2 regions of the Kribbella sp. NPDC055071 genome follow, and region 1 is predicted to be linked to the other one. Evidence: riboswitches for the same ligand, from Rfam matches in the RefSeq annotation. Region 1 holds a riboswitch; the other holds the start of a gene.
What was found. A riboswitch is a leader RNA that binds a small molecule or an ion and turns the genes downstream of it on or off. The one in region 1 is predicted to bind S-adenosylmethionine.

Region 1 (7,284 bases):
CAACGCCAGCTCTTCCGGCCCAGCCGAAGCTGCGCAGCCGGCCGTTGCCGGACTCTCTGAGAGGGATGCGGCGATCCTCGCGTTTGAGCGGCACTGGTGGAAGTACGCCGGTGCCAAGGAGCAGGCGATCCGGGACCAGTTCCAGATGTCGGCCACGCGGTACTACCAGGTTCTGAACGCTCTGATCGACCGGCCCGAGGCGCTCGCCCACGACCCGCTGCTGACCAAGCGGCTGCGCCGACTGCGCGCCGCCCGCCAGCGCGCCCGCTCCGCACGCCGGCTGGGCATCGAGGTCTGATCTTGATCCGCCTCAGGGCGAGTACTACGTTCCCGCGCCCGAAGGACGATCGGGGACAGGTTCTTTCGTCCCTCGTTGCCGTGGCGGCGGTTGTCGCGATCGTCGTCGGTCTGCTGGTGCTCTTCGGTACCAGAGGGCACAACAGCGAGGCGCAGGAGCCGGCGGGCGCGAAGAAACCGGCGTCGGGACCGTCGACCATCGCGGCGAGCGTGCCGAGGCCGTCGAAAGTTAGTACGGCGCCGCCCAGCACGCAGCCGAGTGAGCCGACCCAGCCGCCGGAGACGGCCCAGCCGACTCAGACCACTCAGCCGCCTCAGACCACTCAGCCGACGCAGCCGCCGGCGACTGTACCGCCGCCTGGGCCGACGACGATTCCGCCGGCTGAGCGACCGGCGGCCGAGATCTACAACAACACTCCGCGCAAGGGCCTGGCTGCCTCGGTTGCGGTGCGCGCGCGGCAGGCCGGCTGGGTGGTGGCCGGTGCGGACGTCTGGCGCGGCAAGGTCGTCGAGAGCACGGTCTACTACCCGCCGGGCATGCTCGATGCCGCCAACCAGCTCGCCCATGACCTCGGTGTCGGGCGGACCAAGGGCGCGCTGGACAACATGAAGAAGGATCGCCTGACCGTGATCCTGACCTCGGACTACCCCGGATGAGTACTCCGACCATCCAGACCGAGCCCGGCCGCGACGGCTGGGAAGCCATCGTCGGTGAACCGGCCACCGCAGTCATCGCCACCGACTTCGACGGCACCCTCTCACCCCTGGTTGAGGACCCGGCTCGGGCTCGGCCGGCCGAGGGTGCGCTGGACGCACTGGCCCGGCTGGCGCGTTCGGTTCGACAGGTCGCGATCGTCACTGGACGTCCCGCGCTGGTCGCGACCGAGCTCACCGGTGTGACTGGTCACCCGGGGCTCGGGAGTCTCGTCGTACTGGGGCACTACGGTCTGGAGCAGTGGGACGCGTCGACAGGGACGATCACGAGCGACGCCGTGCCTCCTGGTGTTGCTGCCGCGCGTGATCGGCTGCCTGGGCTGCTGGCCGAGGTTGGGCTGCCGGATGCGTTCGTGGAGGACAAAGAGAGCTCGCTCGCGGTCCACACCCGTCGGCTGGCCGATCCGGCCGGTGCGCTGGAAAGACTGCGTACGCCGCTCACTGCGCTGGCTGAATCGTCTGAGCTGCGCCTGGAGCCCGGCAACCTGGTCCTGGAGCTCAGACCACCAGGCATCGACAAGGGCGTCGCACTGCGTCGGCTGCTCGACTCAACCGGTGCAAAGTCGATCCTGTACGCCGGTGACGACCTGGGCGACCTGGCTGCGTTCCGGGCGGTCGAAGAGCATCGCAAGACCGGACTCCGCGCCGTACTGGTCGCTACTCGCTCGTCCAACGCCACTGAGCTGATCCAAGCCGCCGACATCGTCGTCGACGACCCGGACGGCGTGGTGACTGTCCTCACGGCCCTTTCGGACGCGATCGCAGCCCGCTGAACGCCTGCGTCACCGTCTTGCCGATGGGCCGAATCGGCCGCTCCACGTAGCCACCTTCCTTGAGGTCGGCCAACCGCTCGAAGAAGTTACGCGACGCCGGATCCCCGGTCAGCACGAACGAGACCACCACGGCAACGACGTACAACGGGAGCATCGGCAAGCCGATCAAGCAGAAGTACTGCCACGAGTGCCGCTCCTCATGCCGCACCAGGGCCGCATTGTCGAAGTACGCCCGCGGGTGCTTGCTGAGCACGACGTTCCCGATCGTAAAAGCCCCCGCCACCGGAAACCGCAACTTGTACCCGTTCCCGAACACCAGCCCCCGAGGCCCCCGACTGAACTCCACCCGCCCAACCGCCCCCACCAAAACCCCCACCACAGTGCTCAAATTAAGAAAATTCCCCACCACCTTCACCCACTGCCACCCACTCATACATCTCAGTATCAGCTCAGCCGGCACCTCTTGTCCCAATGTCGTAATTCTTAGGACATGCGGCTAAGATGTCCTAAGAATTAAGACATCAGGACAGTGGGGTCATGACGATTTACAGCACGCCGGAGCCGGATCCCGAGGATCAGCAGGTCCTCGGGCAGATCTATGCGCTCCGTGCCGAACTCACCGACATCCTGCGCGTGCCTCGGAGCTGGGCCGGCGGACTGCGGCGGAGCATGTTGGCTCGGGCGATCCAGGGCTCCAACAGCATCGAGGGGTACGACGTGAACCTCGACGACGCTGCGGCCGCCTTGGACGACGAAGAAGCGCTCAGTGCCGACGAGCTCACGTTCGCCGAGATCCGGGGGTATCGGCAGGCGCTCGGATATGTGCTGGCGATGGCGCAGGATGCGGACTTCCGGCTGGATGTGTCCGCTGTTCGTGGCATGCACTTCATGATGCTCAGCCACGACCTGTCGAAGAGTCCGGGCAGCTACCGTCAGGGCGCCGTCTACGTGCACGACGAGACTACTGGAGTGAACGTCTACGAAGGTCCGCCGGCCGAGAAAGTCCCTGACCTTGTCGGGGAGCTGATGGATCGCCTCGCCGGTGATGCGGCGGACCCGCTCGTGCGTGCGGCGATGGCACACCTCAATCTCGTGATGATCCACCCGTTCCGCGACGGAAACGGCCGGATGGCGCGAGCGCTGCAGACGTTGGTCCTGTCCCGGGGCGGCATCGGCGAGCCGGCGTTCTCCAGTATCGAGGAATGGCTGGGGAGCAACACCGAGGACTACTACCGGGTGCTGGCTGCGACCGGCGCTGGAGCATGGCATCCGGACCGGTCGGCGGCTCTGTGGGTCAAGTTCAACCTGCGCGCACACCACATCCAGGCGCAGACCGTCCGCAGGCGGTATCGCGAGGCCGGGAAGCTGTGGTTGGCGTTCGACGAGTTGATCGAGAAGCACGGCCTGGCCGAACGTGTCGCCGACGAGCTCTTCGACGCGTCGCTCGGCTTCAGGATGCGGCGTTCGACGTACGTGCGCCGGGCCGGGATCGAGGAGCGGACTGCAACCCGCGATCTGACCAGGCTCACCGAGCTTGGGCTGCTGAGAGCTGTCGGCGAGACCAAGGGGCGGCACTACGTGATGGGTGAGCGTCTCGCGGAGGTCGTGCAGAACACCCTCTCCGTCCGAGATCCACTGGTCGATCCGTATCCGTGGATGCGTGAGCGGCTGGCCGGAGTGCCTACCGTCCTCGGGTAGTTGTCGGCGGGGTGCGTAACACTGGGCGGGTGAGTTCGGTGGTGCGGGTTTGGCGGGCTGGGCGGGTGGTGGATCCGCATTCGGTGATTGGGGGGTTGCGGAAGGGGCCCGGGGACCCGGCGTATGTGTTTGATGCTGGGCGGCGGACGGTGTGGCGGGCTACTCGGACGCCCGAAGGGCCGGTGTTGTTGCGGCTGACGCCGTACGCGGGAGCTGTTGAGGCCGAGGCTTGGGGTGCGGGGGCGGAGTGGGCGCTCGACGGGGTGCCGGAGTTGTTGGGGGACAAGGACAGTTGGGAAGGGTTCGAGCCGTTGCCGGAGCATCGGGCGTTGGTGGATGCGGCGCGGCGGTTCCCTGATGTGCGGGTGCCGCGGACGCGGGCGGTGTTCGAGGCGATGGCCGCTGCGGGGATCGAGCAGGTCGTCACCGGCAAGGAGGCGTTCCGGGGCTGGCGGGTGCTGCTGCGCGAGTACGGCGAACCCGCGCCGGGCCCAGGTGGTCCCGAGGGACGCGCGATGATGGTGCCGCCGGCGCCGGAGGACTGGCGGTTGATTCCGTCGTGGCAGTGGTTGCGGGCTGGTGTCGAGGGCCGTCGTTCGCGCGTGGTTGTGACGGCGGCGACGCGGGCGAAGGCGTTGGAGCGGACGCTGGAGTTGAGCGATTCGGCCGAGATCGAGCGCCGGCTGCGGTCGCTGCCTGGTGTTGGAGTGTGGACCGCCGCGGAGGTGAGGCAGCGGGCGCATGGTGACGCGGATGCGTTCTCGTTCGCGGACTATCACGTCTCGCGCGACGTCTCGTACGCGCTGATCGGCGAGGAGCTCGACGACGAGGGCTGCGCCGAGCTGATCGAGCCGTACCGCGGTCACCGCTTCCGCGTCCAACGCCTGCTGGACATGGCCGGCATCCACCACCCACGCCACGGCCCCCGCAAGTCCCTCCCCACCCACACCCCCGGCGCCACCCACCGGCTCCGCTGACCCCCAGCACCCCTGGCCCTCCGGCAACGCTGATTTGCCTGGCTGACCCACCAATTTGCTTGGTAGACCCATGAGTTCGGGGGTTCCATACCCGTGATGTGGGTGTGGAACCTCCGACTTGGTGGGTCTGCCAGGCAAATCCCCGGGACGGGACGGGGAGCGGACGGGAACGGACGGGGTCTGGGGTTGGTGGGGGTTTGAGGGTGGCGCCGAGGTGGGTGACGGTGAGATCGGCTGTCTCGGATGGTGGGAACGCGGGACACAATGTGGACCCGATTGGGTAATCTCGGGGGAGCTCATCCAGAGGGACTGAGGGAAACGGCCCGTTGACGTCCCGGCAACCCTCCCCGTTGAGGACCCGGTCCCGGGTCGCTCGCGGCGGAACGGTGCCAAATCCGTCCCGTCCGAGATCCGGCCGGGGAAGATGAGGAGGGAAACTCCGTCATGAGCCTCAGCACCGCAACGCACACCATCCGTGAAGGTGCCTTCGGCAACGGTACGCACCTGAGCTGTCGCGCCTGTGGAGCGAAGTCGCCGCTCGGTCCGTTCTACGCCTGTATGGAGTGCTTCGGTCCACTCGAGGTCGGGTACGAGTACCCGACCATCACGCGTGAGCAGATCGAAGCCGGCCCCAAGAACATCTGGCGCTACCAACCGCTGCTGCCCGTCCCCGTCGACGTGGCCAGCTTCCCGAACACCGAGCCCGGCTACACCCGGCTCGTCGACGCGCAGAACCTCGCCCGCGAGCTCGGCCTGCGCAAGCTGTGGGTGAAGGACGACTCCGGCAACCCGACCCACTCCTTCAAGGACCGGGTCGTGGCGAGCGCGTTGAGCGCCACCCGCGAGCTCGGCCTGAAGGTCTTCGCCTGCCCCTCCACCGGCAACCTGGCCAACGCCGTCGCCGCGGCCGCCGCCCGGGCCGGTATCCGCTCGGTCGTCTTCATCCCTCACGACCTCGAGCGCCCGAAGGTGATCACGACTGCCGTATACGGCGGGACGCTGGTCGCGGTCGAGGGTAACTACGACGACGTGAACAAGCTGGCCTCCGAGATCGCCGGTGAGGAGGAGGGCTGGGCGTTCGTCAACGTCAACGTCCGGCCGTACTACTCCGAAGGCTCCAAGACCCTCGCCTTCGAGATCGCCGAGCAGCTCGGCTGGCGGATCCCGCAGCAGCTGGTGATCCCGGTCGCGTCCGGTTCGCAGCTGACCAAGATCGACAAGGGCTTCACCGAGCTGGGCAAACTCGGCCTGGTCGACGCCACCGACTACAAGGTGTACGGCGCTCAGGCGACCGGTTGCTCGCCCGTCGCCCAGGCGTTCCGCGACGGGTACGACGTCGTCAAGCCGGTGAAGCCGGACACGATCGCGAAGTCGCTCGCCATCGGCAACCCGGCGGACGGACCCTATGTCCTCGACGTGGCTCGCCGTACCGGCGGTGCGATCGAGGACGTCAGCGACGAGGAAGTCATCGAGGGCATCCAGTTGCTGGCCCGGACCGAAGGCATCTTCGGCGAGACCGCGGGCGGGGTGACCGTCGCGACCCTGAAGAAGCTGATCGCGACCGGACAGCTCGACCCGGACGCCGAGACCGTCATCATCAACTCCGGTGACGGCCTGAAGACCCTCGACGCCGTGGCCGACCGGGTCGGCCCGAAGGTGACCATCCCCGCGTCGTACGACGCCTTCGTGAAGGCAGGCCTGCAGTGAGTGTGAGTGTTCGCGTCCCGACCATCCTGCGCCCGTACACCAAGGGTGTCTCCGAGGTCTCCGCCGAGGGCTCGACGCTGAGTGAGGTGCTCGACTCGCTGGACACGTCGTACCCGGGGATCAAGAGCCGGGTGCTGGACGAGGCGGGTGAGCTGCGCCGGTTCGTGAACGTGTACGTCGACGATGACGACGTACGGTTCGCCGACGGGCTGGGGACCGCGATCAAGGACGGCGGTCAGGTCTCGATCATCCCGGCGGTTGCAGGCGGCTGAAATTCGTGATGGTTCCGGGCGTGGAACGTCCGGAACCATCGTTATCGTCGGTCGGTATGGCGACCAAATGGACGATCGGCCGTGACGCCGCGGACCCACAACCGCTCGCGAGATTCTGGGCCGCAGCGCTCGGTTATGTGCTGGAGCCCGGGTTCGACGGGCCGGACCGGGCGTCGATCATCGACCCCGACGACGAGCTGCCGGCGATCGGGTTCGCTCGGGTGCCCGAGCCGAAGACGGCGAAAAACCGGCTGCACATCGACATCCGGGTGGCCGGGCCCGGCCTACGGACCGAGGCCTCCGGGGAGCGGATGCGCTCGAAGGCTGCGGAGCTGGTCGGGTTGGGCGCTGTGCAGGTGCGTGAGGAGTTCTACGGGGATCAGCTCGGTCACATCGTGATGCTCGACCCCGAGGGGAACGAGTTCTGCGTAGGCTGACGCAGTGCGCGCAGTGGTGATCGAGAGGTACGGCGTACTTCCCGTCGTACAGGAGGTTCCAGACCCCGAGCCGGCCGAGGGTTCCGTCGTACTGAAGGTCGAGGCGACCGGATTGTGTCGTAGCGACTGGCACGGGTGGATGGGTCACGATGCGGACATCGTGTTGCCGCATGTGCCGGGGCACGAGCTGGCCGGGACGATTGCCGCCGTCGGCGCGCGTGTGCGCGGGTGGTCGGTCGGGGACCGGGTCACGACGCCGTTCATCTGCGCGTGTGGCGTGTGCGAGCAGTGCCGCGAAGGCAATCAGCAGGTCTGCCCGAACCAGGAGCAGCCTGGGTTCACGTATTGGGGCTCGTTCGCCGAGTACGTCGCCGTACCGTATGCGGAGGTGAACCTGGTCCGGCTGCCG
Region 2 (7,284 bases), on a different contig from region 1:
ATCAGCACCGAGGTGATGAGCGAGTTGACGAACGACGACTTACCCGAGCCGGTCGCGCCCGCGACCAGCAGGTGCGGCATCTTCGCCATGTTCGCGACCACGAAGCCGCCCTCGACGTCCTTGCCGAGTCCGGCCACCATCGGGTGGTGATCGTTGCGCGCGGTGGCCGAGCGGATCACGTCGCCGAGGCTGACGATCTCCTTGTCGGTGTTGGGGATCTCGATACCGATCGCGGACTTCCCCGGGATCGGCGACAGGATCCGCACGTCGGCCGACGCGACCGCGTAGGCGATGTTCTTCGAGAGCGCGGTGACCTTCTCGACCTTCACCGCCGAGCCGAGCTCGACCTCGTACCGGGTGACTGTCGGGCCACGCGTGTAGCCGGTGACCTGCGCGTCGATCCCGAACTGGTCGAACACCTCGGTCAGCCGGTCGACGACCTGGTCGGACGCCTTGGTCCGTGCCTTGTGCACCGAACCGGGCTTGAGGATCTGCCCGTCCGGAAGTGTGTAGGTGATGTCGCCGGAGAGGCTGAGCTGCTCCACCCGCTGTGGCAGCGGCGTGTGCGGCGGTGGCTCAGGCGGCGAGTCCTGCTTCGCCGGCAGGGCTACAACAGACGCGGCAGCCGCACCGGCGTCCGCGTCCGCGTCGACGTCGTAGGCGTCCTCGTCTGGAGCTACTGCAGCCTTGGTCTTGCGCCCGCGCTTGGAGATCTCGCGTCCCTCGAGCACTGGCGAGTCGTACGGCTTGACGGTCGGCTCGCCGTCCTCCTCGTCGGAAGCAGAGCCGCCCGCGGCCGCCTTGGCCCGACGCTCCTTGCGGGTCAGGCGAACGGTGTCATCGGTCGGTGCTGCCACGACCGACGGTGCGTCCTCCGGCAGCGCCGTACGTCCCATCAGTACGTCGAACGCCGCGCGGAACCGCAGCGGGATCGCGTACACCGGGGTGCCCGTGATGACGAGCGCACCGAAGATCGAGAGCAGCACCAGCAGCGGGGCGGCGACGTACTGCGTGAGCAGGTCCGACAGCAGGGACGAGACGACGTACCCGATCGCGCCGCCGGCGTCCTGCAGTGGGGCGTCGGCCGGGTTGCTCGGTCGGGGCAGGCCGTTGGCGATGTGCACCAGGCCGAGCACGCCGAGGGAGACTGCGGTCCAGCCGATCACCTGGCGTCCGGCCGGGCCGTTGCGGTCCGGGTGGCGCAGGGTGCGGATCGCGACGAACAGCAGCATCAGTGGGACGGCCCAGCCGAGCATGCCGACGCTGCCACCGACGACGGTGCGGATGCCGTTACCGACGGCGCCGGGGAGGTGCCACCAGATCGCGGCGGCCACCACGACGGCCAGACCGATCAGGAACAGGCCGCCACCGTCGCGGCGGTGCTCCGGGTCGAGGTCACGCGCGCCGTTGCCGATGCCGCGGACCATGCTGCCGATCAGGTGCGCGATGCCTATCCAGACCTTCACCACGCCGCGGCCGACAGCGATCATGGCGGCCGCGAACGGGCCCGCCCCGGTGGATTTGGGCGTGCTGGTCCGCGCGGCGGAGGAACCTCCGGAGCGCTTCGAGCTCTGCCCACGCTTCTGGGCGCCGGACGGCCGGGAGCGTCCACCAGCCGCCGAACGGGCCGTGCTCGGCCGTTTGGCTGCCGACTTCTGCGCCCGCGCCGGGGAAGACGTGCGGGTCGCCATATCCACCAGGCTACCCCGACTACCACTCGAGTCCCACGTGTCACACGCCGATCACGCTGCCCCATCCGTAGCATCACAGGCCCCAACCGCCTCAACCGGAGCGCGAACTCCCCACTGTCCGTTGGACGGAATATTCTGTTCGCATGACTGACCGAGGGATGCAGGAGCTGGCGTTGCTGTTGCTGACGGCACTCGCGAACGAGTCGCGGCACGGCTATGCGATCGCCCAGGAGGTCAAGTCGATCACGGACGGCCGGGTGACGCCGCGGACCGGCGCGCTGTACGGCGCGTTGGACCGGCTGATGGCCGACGGCCTGATCGAGGTGGAGCGTGAGGAGATCGTGGACGGCCGGGCGCGCCGGATCTTCGCACTGACCGCTACCGGGCGAGTGCGTCTCGAGGCGGAGGCCGAGCGGCTGGCCGCGACCGCCCGCGAGGTCCGGCGGCGGCTGGCCACCGGGACGGCGCCTGCCACGTGACCGATCCCCTTCTCCGGCTGTATCCGGCCGGCTACCGAGCCGCGCACGGCCGCGAGATCCTCGACGTCCACCGCGAGCTCACGACGGATCTGCCACGCATCGGGAGGCTGCTGGCGGACGTGGACCTGATCGCCCACGCTCTGCGCGTCCGGCTCGGACTGGATTCCGCCTCAACCGCAGGGCGGTTCTTCGCACTCGCAGCGCCGTTCGCGCTGGCCGCAACGGCGTCGTACGGCGGAATCCACCTGATGCGCTGGTACGCCGGAGTCGCGATCTCACCGGGACCGACCTGGAGCCAACTGATCACGATTGACGCTCCGCAGGCGCTCAACGTGCTGTTCCTGGCGATGGCGGCCGTGGGCGCATCGATGGCGCTGATCAGGTGGTGGCGGCAGGGCATGGTCGTGGCTGTGATCGGATTGCTGGGCTTCGCCGTCGAGTGGACAGCAAAGCCGGCGTTGTACGACGACGGCCCGTTCCAGGCGATCGCGGCCGTCCTGACCGCGGCCGTGCTCGTTGCCGGCCCTCCCGATCGCCGTGGCGACCGGAAGGTGGTCGCCGGAGCCATGGCGGCCATCGCCTGGTTCCCCGCCGCGCTGGTGCTGACCAGGGGTTTCGTGGTGAGCACGGACTACGGCACCTGGCCCCTGCTGGTCGCTGCCGTCACCGGCTGCGTTCTTGCACTGCGCGAGCGGGCGGCGCTGGTAGCGGTGGCTGTGGCTGTGGCATCGCCGTTGTTGCTGGCGCACGCCCTGACGAATGGCTGGTTCGCAATAGTCCGTTGAAGTGAGTATTCTCTGCTACGTACTATCCGCGCGCAGAGAAGATCCTCAGATGCCCTTCACCCTGGCCCACCCGGCCGCAGTGCTGCCGCTCATGCGTCGGCCGTTCGTCCCGGCAGCCCTGGTCGCGGGCGCAATGGCGCCGGATGTGCCGTACTTCGCCGGCGTCTCCGCCACCAGCGCGGGTGATTGGTACGAACCGTTCGTCAACGCCACCCACACCCACTCACTCAGCGGCGTGCCGATCGACCTGCTGTACGCCGTCCTGCTGGCGTCCGCATGGTGGTTCGTCCAGGCGCCAGTCGCCAAAGCGGTGGGCATCAGCCCCCAAACGCCGGACCGCCCGAAGAACATCCAGTACGTCGGCTGGCTGATCGTGTCCGCTCTGATCGGCATCGCCACGCATCTGCTCTGGGATGCGCTGACCGACCTCGACTTCCTGCCGAGCCGGTTGCTGCAGTACGCGAGTACGGCGTTCGGTCTCGTCGTTGTCGGCTGGTACCTCTGGAAGCACCGCAAACCTTCGAGAGGGCTGCAGCGTGTCGTGGTCACACTGCTGCTTGCGGTGCCGGTGCTAGGAGGACTCGCCCTGGTCCACCACGACTACAACGCCTACCGGACCACGACCGTCGTTGACTACAGCCACCCGACCACGGTTGACGAGGGCAACGGAGTCACCAGTACGACGTACCCCGAGACGACGCTCAAAGCCTCGTGGGGTGCCGTCGCCGAAGGAGTACTCACCGGAGCAGCGAAACGGGCAGGCGCCTCGTTCGCGATCGCCCTGCTGCTCTACGCGGCCGGATGGCACCTCACCACTGGTTGGCGCCGACTGCGGCCAAGTAGCGAAGGCTCTGTTTCGCCCACTCCCGCGGATTGACGTCCAGGCGACCCGCCCAGGACGGGTCCTTCTCGCCTCGCAGCCAGGCATACCGACCCAGGGCGTAGCCGTAGATCGCCTCGGTCAGGTAGCCGAGGCGGCTGGTCCCGTAGTGAGTCTCGTTGCGATAGACGTCGAAGGCGGCGTTCGCACTGAAGATGCCGTATCCGAAGAAGACCGTGAAGAGGTCGGTCAAGGGTTCGCCGTCGCGGCGGTCCTTGTCGATCCGGCCCTCCCCCAGCAGGCGTTCGTGGCCCAGTTCGTGCGCCAATGTGGCAACGAGCGCGACCGGCCGCAAGGCCTGTTTCATGTCGACCGCCACCACGGTCACGCCGTCGCGCTGCCGCCAATGCGCGATCGCGCCGCTGGACGCACGGTTGACCATCGGCAGGTTGTCGAGGAGCTCCACCGGCTCGAGCTCCAGCCGCACACGGCCCGCAGGAACCTCCAGGTCGTCGCACAGCTTCAGAAACACGGCCCGTACGTCGTCCTCCGAGCCGCTGTAGCCGGCCGGGAACCACGACGCCTCGGGTACGACGACCGGCCGCCGCAGAGCCTTGTCCCCGAACTCCGTGACGAACCAGTCGAGCGACTCGTCGATCCACAGCCGCTCGGTCTCACCGACCGGGCAGTCAGCCTTCTTCCACCACATGCCCGATCGGACGCGGCACTCCCCCGATTGGTTGCGATCTCATCATGCGTCTGCATATCTCAGTAAATGAGATCGGACTGGCGTTGACCGTGGCCCGTTCGTTACCGTTCTCGGCAGGTCATGAGTGCCAGCGTCAAGCCCCGGCTCGCTGGCCGGCAACCCTCCTCCGCGGTGGGGTGCCCCGGATGAAGACCAGGCCGTGCGGATACGCCGCTCGGCAAGCGCGGATTTCCTGGGAGCACCAGCATGTCGATTCTCTCCATCCTCGAGCCGGCCAGTACGACGACGCCGCGGCCGACGGTCACCCGGCTCGTCACCGGCACCATCCCCAGCACGGTCGGTTCGGACCTGCTGGTCCCGCTGGCCGACGGCCGGGTCACGGACTACGCGAACTTCGACCACGGCGCCAGTGCGCCATGTCTGGAGTCGGTGCGGGCCAGCGTCGAGGCCGCACTGCCGTCGTACGCGTCGGTGCACCGCGGCAACGGCTATGCCTCCCGCATCACCACGCAGTGGTACGAGCGTGCCCGCGCCGAGGTGCACACGTTCGTCGGAGCGCGTGCTGACGACCAGGTGATCTTCACCCGGCAGACCACGGACGCACTCAACCTGCTCGCCCACGCCGTGCCGGCCGACGCGACCGTCATCGTCTTCGAGTCCGAGCACCACGCCGCGCTCCTCCCCTGGCCTGCCGACCAGACGGTGCGGCTGGCCGCGCCGAGCTCGGCAAGCGAGGCCGTGACGAACGTCGCCGACGCACTGCGCGCCGCACCGGAAGGTCCGCGGCTGGTCGTCGTCACCGGCGCGTCCAACGTGACCGGAGAGATCTTCCCGATCGCAGAGATCGCCGCAGTCGCCAAGGCGCACGGTGCGCGGGTCTGCCTCGACGCTGCACAGCTCGCGCCGCACCGCCTGGTCGACATCGCCGCGCTGGACATCGACTGGGTCGCTCTGTCCGGCCACAAGCTCTACGCGCCCTACGGCGCCGGTGCGCTGATCGGCCGGGCGGACTGGCTCGACGCCGCCGACCCGTACCTGTACGGCGGTGGCGCGACCACTGCGGTCACCAGCGACGGCGTGGTCTGGGCCACCGGCCCGGCGCGGCACGAAGGCGGTTCCCCCAATGTCATCGGAGCCATTGCGCTGGCGAGTGCGTGTGCCACGATCAGCAAGTACCGCGACGCGATCGAGCAGCACGAACGCAGCCTGCTGGCGCGCCTGCGCACCGGACTCGCTCAGCTTCCCGGCGTCACGACGTACTCGATCTTCGGCGAGGAAGCCGACCGAGTCGGCACGGTGTGCTTCACCATCAAGGGTCTGAGCTCGACGCTCGTGTCCGCGGCGCTGAGCGCCGAGTACGGCATCGGCGTCAGGGACGGCAAGTTCTGTGCGCACCCGCTGGTCGGACACCTGCTCGCCGACTCCCCCGAGCACGGCACCGCGGTGCGCGCGAGCCTCGGCCTCGGGACGACGCGTGAGCACGTGGACCGCCTCGTGAACGCCGTACGGACGCTGTCCACCAGCGGACCGCGGTCGGAGTACGAGGACACCGACCGCGGCTGTCAGCCGACCGAAGACCCGCGGGACCTCCAGGCCCCACAGATCTGGTAGTCGCCGCCAGCAGCCCTCCTACTGCTCAGGAGGTACGAGACCTACATGGTGAGCAGCGAACGCCAGTAGGTCTGCCCACTCCGACGCGATCATCGCGGCGGGTTTCCCGAAGCCGTGCCCGGTGTTGACCTCCACTCGGGTCAAGACAGGTGCGGACGCGGACTGGGCGTGCTGCAGAGCAGCGATGAATTTGTGACTGTGCAACGGCACCACCCGGTCGTCGTGATCACCTGTGACCACGAGCGTCGCCGGGTACGCCGTCCCGTCCTTGACTCGATGCAATGGCGAATACGCCAGCAAATCCTCGAACTGCGACGCATCGTCGGGATGCCCGAAGTCCGACGCCCATGCCGCGCCCACTGTGAACAGGTGGAACCGCAGCATGTCCAAGACACCCACACCGGGCAGTGCGACCGCGAAGAGGTCCGGCCGCTGAGTCATGGCCGCACCCACGAGCAGACCGCCGTTGCTGCGGCCGTGGATCGCGAGCTGCGCGGGCGTGGTGATTCCGGTGTCGCGGAGGTGCTCAGCGATCGCGATGAGGTCGTCGAAGACGTTCTGCTTGTTCTTCAGGCGTCCCGCGTCGTGCCACTCGCTGCCGTACTCGCCACCGCCACGGAGGTTCGCGATCACCAGCACTCCGCCGGCCGCGAGCCAGGCCGGCCAGCCCGGCCGGTACTCGGCCAGCGTTGGGATACGGAAGCCGCCGTACCCGTAGAGCAGGGTGGGTCGTGGTGTGGAGAAGTCCAGATCGGAGCGAGTGACGAGGAAGTACGGCACTTCGCGGACCGGGTCGAGGCCGCGCGTCACTGTGACCGACGGCGAGGTGAAGCCACCCGAGCCGCGGACGAGCTCGGGCAGGGCACGGACGGCGCCGGACTCGGTCGCGACGACGTACGACACCGTGGGGTCCGTCGTCGTCGACAGGCCGATGAAGAGTTCGTCGTACTCAGGGCTGGCGTTGAGACCCACCACTCCCCCGCCTGGTACGTCGATGACGCGTGCGTTGGAGCCGTCGAGGGCATAGAGCGTCAGCACCGGCTGCGCGTCGGCCAGAGCCAGAGTGGCCAGGCCGGCCGAAGTACCGCGGACCGCCTGCAGAGTCCCCGAGCCTTCGGGGATCAGGTCCTCAAAAGAACCGTCGAACGACGCAAGCACCACTCGACCACGCGCGGCGTCACGGTCGGTC

Region 2: another riboswitch for S-adenosylmethionine. It lies ahead of ACWF4Z_RS11295 (aminotransferase class V-fold PLP-dependent enzyme); the one in region 1 lies ahead of thrC (threonine synthase).

Annotation. Positions count from the first base shown of each region.
Region 1 is NZ_JBSGUS010000006.1:132,158-139,441, reverse strand. Features, by position in the region: gene ACWF4Z_RS12705 (DUF3263 domain-containing protein) at 1-298, shown strand, start outside; gene ACWF4Z_RS12700 (LytR C-terminal domain-containing protein) at 379-954, shown strand; gene otsB (trehalose-phosphatase) at 951-1,784, shown strand; gene ACWF4Z_RS12690 (hypothetical protein) at 1,750-2,067, opposite strand; gene ACWF4Z_RS12685 (Fic family protein) at 2,322-3,482, shown strand; gene ACWF4Z_RS12680 (DNA-3-methyladenine glycosylase family protein) at 3,608-4,459, shown strand; SAM riboswitch class I at 4,753-4,890, shown strand; gene thrC (threonine synthase) at 4,904-6,166, shown strand; gene ACWF4Z_RS12670 (ubiquitin-like small modifier protein 1) at 6,163-6,438, shown strand; gene ACWF4Z_RS12665 (VOC family protein) at 6,495-6,875, shown strand; gene ACWF4Z_RS12660 (zinc-dependent alcohol dehydrogenase family protein) at 6,880-7,284, shown strand, end outside.
Region 2 is NZ_JBSGUS010000005.1:200,494-207,777, reverse strand. Features, by position in the region: gene ACWF4Z_RS11320 (DNA translocase FtsK 4TM domain-containing protein) at 1-1,691, opposite strand, end outside; gene ACWF4Z_RS11315 (PadR family transcriptional regulator) at 1,835-2,170, shown strand; gene ACWF4Z_RS11310 (hypothetical protein) at 2,167-2,955, shown strand; gene ACWF4Z_RS11305 (DUF4184 family protein) at 3,005-3,832, shown strand; gene ACWF4Z_RS11300 (hypothetical protein) at 3,765-4,484, opposite strand; SAM riboswitch class IV at 4,601-4,714, shown strand; gene ACWF4Z_RS11295 (aminotransferase class V-fold PLP-dependent enzyme) at 4,731-6,095, shown strand; gene ACWF4Z_RS11290 (prolyl oligopeptidase family serine peptidase) at 6,114-7,284, opposite strand, start outside.